2 regions of the Comamonas sp. F1-6 genome follow, and region 2 is predicted to be linked to the other one. Evidence: predicted binding sites of a transcription regulator. Region 2 holds the regulator's gene; the other holds the start of a gene.
What was found. Region 2 encodes FliA, which starts transcription of late flagellar genes. Its sites were predicted from a motif close to CTAAAGTTTNNNNNNNNNNNGCCGNTA; they were not measured.

Region 1 (3,397 bases), on a different contig from region 2:
GGCGCGATACCGCAGCAATAGCCGTGCTATTGCGAGGATTCGCAACGCCGCAGACCGCCCGCAAACCCTCTGTCCCGCAGGGTTGGGGCGAAATCGGGCGATTTCTGCGCGCTGACTCTTGCTTGCACCCCGGTGCAAGCGGCGAGCCAACGCTTTGAACTCATCCCGATTGCGCTCCAACGCGACTGCGTAGAGATCGTCAACACGTTCTTAACCCAGCTGGACGGGACCCTGATGGATATGGCAGCCTGTGCGCTGCAGCAGCTCGCCAAAGGCGTCGGACATCGGATGGTCGAACTCCACGGGCCGCTGCCTGCCTATGGCATCGCCCTGCACCACGCCGCGGACCAACCGGCTGACCATCTGTGTGTCATAGCTGGCTGTGCTGGGGCATCAAAGCCATAGACGCGGGCAAAGCCATGGTTCATGGGGATGTCGGCAGGCGCTGCGGTCAGGTGGCGGGCCACCGCTTAGCGGCCGGCGTGGTTGAGCGCGCCCAGAGCATCTCGTGCCGGGTTGCCCGTGTTGCTTGGAGTTTCCGCGTCGAGCCTAGCTGGCTGCGTGATAGATGCGTGCGCGGCCGGTCTGCGATGCGCCGCGCAGACTGCTTTCATAGGTGCTGTCTTCGGCAGCAGGCACCAGGGCCTTGGTGCGGCGCTGGTTGAGCACGGAAAGCCTTGCCAACTGGTCACGGACCAGGGAAATTTCGCGGTCCAGATTCTGTGCGCGCTCGCGCAGTGCAGGCGTCCAGTCGTCTGCCGAGAAGCGTTTGACGAGCTGGGAGAACGCCACCATGGCGTCACGCAGGCGGGTGCTGGACTGTTCCAGCGCGGATGCGTCCGGTGACTGCAGCGATGCCGAAACGGTCTGAATCACCGCATCCAGCGAATCGAGCATTTCCTGCAAGGTCATCGGGTCAGCCTTTGTTCGGGAGTTCAGGCACGGGCGCTTCAGCCGCGAGCGTGAACCAGGAATTCTTCGGTATTGGCCAGCAGCTTGTCTGCCACGGCCTCGGCGTTGACGCGGAAGCTGCCATTGGCAATGGCTTCGCGCATGGCCTTGACGCGGTCGGCATCAAAGTCGGTATTGGTGCGGTTTTGGCTGTCCAGGGCGCGGGCCGAGGACGAAAAGGACACGGGCACGCCAGCGGCGCGCTCGGACAAGCCTTTGGTCGATTCTTCGGTGGCAACCGTGGTGGCGGATTTCGGGGCCTGCTTGGCGGCTGCAGCGGTCTGCTGCAGGTCCGGCTTATTGCCTATCTTCATGCTGGTTCTCCAATCGCCCTGTATCGGCGTAGGGCGCTGTAGCCTTGCTTTCGACAAGGGCGCGTAAAACTTGAGGAATATTTGGCATGGTTGATGAAGTGAGTATGCACTCTCTCGTCATTGAACCAGAACCACGCCACTGGCATTGACCGTTCCTGTAACAAGGCGGCCATTATCCATGCGAACCCGTACCTGCTGTCCTTCTCCGGCTGCAGTCATTGCCTTGCCTGAGCCGGCAACGCTGAAGCCGCCGCCGTTGACCATCACCTGGACGGACGATCCCGCCGTGAACAAGGCAGGCGGACGTACCATGTTCTGGCGCAGAGCCTGCCCCGAAGTCAGCGGTCGCGCCGCGACCATGCCGATGAAATCCTGTGCATTGGCGAAGACGGGGGCGCTGTCCTCGGCCCAGTCCACTTCAGCGGGGGCTGCGTCCTCGGCGCTCAGCGTCTTGCCGGCCGGAATATTGCCCTGGGCCACCCAGGCCGGGCCATAGGCCCGCACGGTGATGGGCAGGAACACGTTCCAGGGCACGCTGCCCTGCACGCAGCGCAGGCCCAGCCGGGTGCGACCCCAGAGGCGACTGCCCGCAGGCAGATAGGGCTCGACCTTGGCGCAGGCTGCCAGGCGCAGGCGCGAGTCCAGCTGGCCCATCTGAACTTCCATGCGCAAAGCCATGCCATTGCCGGCCTGCGCAGTCTCGGTTGATGGCTGGTGCAGAGCCGCATCGACAAAGCGCTGTCCGATCTGGCTGAGCTGCGCCGCGCCGTCCTGGGCCTGTGCGCCAGCCGTCAGCAGCAGCGCAGCGAGACCCCATGCTGCAGCCAGGCCTTGAGAGGGGCGAAGGCGCAGAAACAGGGAAAAGCGGCCAGACATGCATCAATCCTTTGAAGTATCCGCAGTCACAGGGCTGCAGACGATGCTGGCAAATATAGGCGTGACATGGCTTGCGCAATGGCTTGAAGAGCCAGCGCAATACCGCTTTCTTCGCGCTTTAGTTTGCGCTGCCGATTTTCATAATCCTCGCATGCCGCAGTCCGTGGGCTCCGGCATCCCCGAATTCTGAAAGCGAGGCCGCAATGCTGAACAAAATGACCGAACGACTGGACTTCCAAAGCGAGGCGCTGCTGCTGCGCGCCGAGCGCCAGCGTGCGATTGCCAGCAATATTGCCAATGCCGACACCCCCGGCTATGTGGCGCGCGACTTCAATTTCCGCGAAGCCTTGATGGCCGCGACCAGCGGGCCCAAGCCCCTGACCCAGGCCAGCGTCACGACGGCAGGCCATATCCCGCTGCAGGCGCAGATGTCGGACGAGGCGCTCAAGGCCAAGCTCGGCTATTCGGTCAATTCCCAGCCCAGCCTGGATAACAACACCGTGGATCTGGATCGCGAGCGCGCCAATTTCGTCGACAACTCCGTGCGCTACGAAGCCACGCTGCGCTTCATCAACGGCCAGGCCAAGACCATGCTCAGCGCCATTCAAGGCCAGTAAGCCCAGGAGCTAAACCATGTCCATGTTTTCCATCTTCAATATCTCGGGCAGCGCGGTCAGCGCCCAGTCCCAGCGCCTGAACGTGGTGGCCTCCAATCTGGCCAACGTCGATGCCGTGGCCGGCCCCGATGGCAGCGTCTACAAGGCGCGCCAGGTCGTGTTTCAGACCGTGCCCATGGGCAACGACGGCAGCGCGGGCGTCAAGGTCAATGCCATCAGCGAGGACAACACGCCCGGCCGCCGCATCCACGACCCCAGCAATCCACTGGCCGATGGCGAGGGCTATGTCACCCATTCCAACGTGAGCGCCGTGGACGAGATGGTCAACATGATCTCGGCGTCACGCTCCTATCAGAACAACGTGGAAGTCATGAACACGGCCAAGACGCTGCTGCTCAAGACTCTGCAAATGGGCCAGTAAGCCCGGGAACACACACATGATCTACGGCGCAAGCAGCGTGGACGGCACCACGACCAACACCACCAGCAATACCAAGAACTCGGTGACCAACCCCAACGAGGCGCAGGACCGTTTCCTCAAGCTGCTGGTGGCCCAGCTCAACAACCAGGACCCCATGAATCCCATGGACAACGCGGAAATGACCTCGCAGATGGCGCAGATCAACACCGTGACCGGTA
Region 2 (3,397 bases):
GCTGGCCGTCAATGCGGCCGCGCAGGGCGATGCGCAGGACGATGTCATGCAGGCCTTCAAGGCGCGCGGCTCGCAACACGCCATCCTCACCAAGGTCGATGAAGCCGTGAAGGTCGGTCCCTCGGTGGATACGCTGATTCGTCATCAGATCCAGCTATGCGGCGTGACCAATGGTCAGCGCGTGCCCGAAGACTTCGAGCGCGCCAATGCGCAGTTGCTGGTCTCAGCCTCCATGCGCTCGGCTGCCAAGTCGGCGTTTGATCCGCAGTCGCTGGATCTGGACTTCTTCTTTACCCCTTCGTCCGCCAGCGGCGCAGAGGCTGCTCATGCTTGAGCGTCGCTCGCCCCTGCATCAGGGCATGGCTCTGCATATGAGCGATGCCAGCACCGCCGGCTTGCGCGTGCTGGCCGTGCTGCACAGTGCGTCAGGTGCCGCTGCCGAGCAGGCCGTGCTCTGGCCGCTGTGCGCCCAACTGCAGCGCCTGGGCCAGAAGGTGCTGGTGCTTGATGGCAGCCAGGCCGAATCCTTTCACACGCCAGGTCTTGCCCAACTGCTGGCGCAGCATGCCTGGCAGGCTCAGGCGGGACTGCGCGCAAGCGTCGGCGACGCCCAGTCAGTGGCCAGCCTGCCGGCGCGGCAGGGTCTCAAGCAGCTCAAGGCATCCGCCGACGAGATGGGGCTGGACATGCTGACGGCCCTGCAAGCCTATGTGCGCGGCTACACCACCGTGATCATCTATGCGAGCAGCGAAACCTTGACGCCGATGCTGCAAGGTCAGGGCCTGCAGCCGCTGCTGGTCGTGCCGCCCGATTCCGAGCACCTGATCGAAAGCTACCGCCAGCTCAAGCATCTGGCCGTGTTTGCCGGCGTTGAATGCACGATTGCAGCGCTGGAAGCGCCGCTGACAGCAGACGGCCCACAGAAATACGACTGGAGCCGCAAGCAGAGCAGCTCGCAGACGGCCCAGCAAAACGCTCAGACACGCTTGCAGCGTCTGAATGCGCTGCTACAGTGTTCGCAGCGCCACCTGGGCGATGCCCCGGTGCTCATGCGCCTGCGCTGGCGCCAGGCCAGCGATCTGCATCAGCTCACGCTGCACATGCTCAAGACGGCCTGCATCTTGCCCATGCATGCCCAGCCCACGGCGGCTGCCGCACCTGAATCCCTTGTCTGGAGCCATTGACTGCCATGTACACCGCCAAAGGCCAACTCGACCGCGACGCGCTGATTCGTCAGCATGTGCCGCTTGTGCGTCGGATTGCCTTGCACATGATCGCCAAACTGCCACCGAACGTCGAGCTGGATGATTTGATCCAGGTCGGCATGATCGGTCTGGCCGAAGCGCTGTCGCGCTTCGAGAGCGAGCAAGGCGTGCAATTCGACACCTTCGCCAGCCAGCGCATCCGTGGCGCCATGCTGGACGAACTGCGCGAAGGCGACTGGATGAGCCGCAGTTCGCGCAAAAGCCAGAAGGAAATAGAGCAGGCGCTCAACCGCCTGGAACAGCGCCTGGGCCGGCCCCCGCTGGAGTCGGAAATCGCGGCCGAGCTGGGCATGGCCCTGGACGACTATCAGTCCCTGCTGGGCAAGGTACGCGGCACGCAGCTGGTCTATCTCGAGGACATCGGCGGCGGTGACGGCGACGATGGCGACGACTATCTGGAGCGGCATGTGGCCGACTCGGGTGCCGATCCCTTTGCCCTGCTGCGCGACCAGCGCATGCGCTCCGCGTTGGTAGAGGCTATCAAGGCCCTGCCGGAGCGTGAGCAATATGTGATGGGCATGTACTATGAGCACGATATGAACCTCAAGGAAATCGCCGCCGTGCTTGGCGTGACCGAATCGCGGGTCTGCCAGCTGCACAGCCAGGCCATCGCCCGCCTGCGCACCAAGATGCGCTCGCATTGATCACTGAAACGGCTCGCCGGGAGCGGGCCGTTCACCACAACAGAAGCCGCCGCGCTGGCAGATTGCATCTGCCCACGCGGCGGCTTTGCTTTTGTGCTGCAGCCTGGCTGGGTTCTGGTGCTTCGCTATCGATAGTTTGTGATGTTCTACGGCATTTGGTTCATGGATGTCTTTATCGATCACCTGTCGTCGCTGCAAGCAAAAAGCCCTGTTGCATCTCTGCAGCAGGGCTTTGGCTTGAGTGGCTTTGCAATCAGTGCATCACATGCGGCTGACCGTCGAACATATGCTCGAAACTTGCCAACCAGGGCTCGGCCAGCACGCGAATCTGGGCATCGTTGCGCAAGATGCGCTGCATGATGCGCGCTTTTTCCTTGCGCAGTTCGGGCGCCAGCTTTTCATCTCGCGAGCGAAAGCGCAGTTGCTCGATCAGCACGGCACAAGTGCCCTCATAGCGCGCAACACCATCCCAGTCCTTGGCCTGGGCGGCCTGCAGCATCTTGGCGCTGCTCTCTTCTATGGCGCGGTAGAAGTCGATCAATGTGTGCTCCATTTTTTAGGCAGCAGCGGGTGCTGGTGCATTGGTTATTTCATTCCAGCCCTGTGCCACCGTGCTCACAAGGCCTGCGACTTCATCGACCATGTTTGCATCGTTGCGGGCATTGGCCAAGGTCAATCGGGTGGTGCAGTACTCATAGAGCGAGGCCAGGTTGCCGGCCAGCTCGCCCCCTTTTTCGCGGTCCAGCGCGCCCAGCAGGCCCTCCTGCAGAATGCGCACCGCCTTGCCGATATGGCGCACCTTCTCACTGATATCACCGCGCTCGATCGCGCCGCGTGCCGCGTTGATGGAGGCAAGCAGACCATCAAACAGCATCTTGATCAACTGCTGAGGCGATGCGCTGTCCACCATGGATTGCACACCCACCTGACGGTAAGCCGACATTGCGCGCGCATTGGCTGGGGAAAACATCACAAAACTCCTTTGCTGCAGTTTCTCAAATTACTGTTCTTCTTATCGGCCGACTCAGGGGGCAATTAAGTCCTTTCTGCAGGCTTCAACGGCTTAGCTGCTGGACTTGTTCCATGCGGCTACTTGCTGGGCGACATAGTTATCCAAGGACTTCAGGCTGGCCATCTGCGTATCCAGACGCGAATACTGGGCGCGCACGCGCGCTTCATAGGCTGTCACTCGTGCGGTCTGGCGTTCCTGATCGGCCGTATTGCGCTTCAAGGCATTCTTGAGCGTCTCGTCCTTGGTCGAGAAGGTGCCGCCAGTGGCCAGCAGACCGGTTGTGAAGTCCTTCATGCGCACGGCCAGGCCGTCCTGGTTGGCATCGGCAACGTCTGAGGTGAAGAACTTGGACATGCTCTCCGGGTCCTTGAGGGCCTTGTCCAGCTTGGTGTCGTCAATCTTGAGGGTGCCGTCTGTCTGAAAGGCGATGCCCATCTGCGACAAGCTGGTGAACGCGCCACCTTCTCCCCCCGGGC

Region 1: flgM (flagellar biosynthesis anti-sigma factor FlgM) is a predicted target of FliA. The motif match lies at 1,314-1,340, and genes of this name have one in related genera.

The regions. Positions count from the first base shown of each region.
Region 1 is NZ_JBCPWN010000022.1:78,044-81,440, forward strand. Features, by position in the region: gene AAIL66_RS19645 (hypothetical protein) at 211-363, opposite strand; gene AAIL66_RS19650 (hypothetical protein) at 550-912, opposite strand; gene flgM (flagellar biosynthesis anti-sigma factor FlgM) at 951-1,265, opposite strand; gene flgA (flagellar basal body P-ring formation chaperone FlgA) at 1,383-2,141, opposite strand; gene AAIL66_RS19665 (hypothetical protein) at 2,140-2,331, shown strand; gene flgB (flagellar basal body rod protein FlgB) at 2,345-2,758, shown strand; gene flgC (flagellar basal body rod protein FlgC) at 2,775-3,179, shown strand; gene AAIL66_RS19680 (flagellar hook capping FlgD N-terminal domain-containing protein) at 3,196-3,397, shown strand, end outside.
Region 2 is NZ_JBCPWN010000032.1:4,357-7,753, forward strand. Features, by position in the region: gene flhF (flagellar biosynthesis protein FlhF) at 1-334, shown strand, start outside; gene AAIL66_RS22395 (hypothetical protein) at 327-1,184, shown strand; gene AAIL66_RS22400 (RNA polymerase sigma factor FliA) at 1,190-1,909, shown strand; gene AAIL66_RS22405 (flagellar protein FliT) at 2,163-2,462, opposite strand; gene fliS (flagellar export chaperone FliS) at 2,466-2,879, opposite strand; gene fliD (flagellar filament capping protein FliD) at 2,973-3,397, opposite strand, start outside.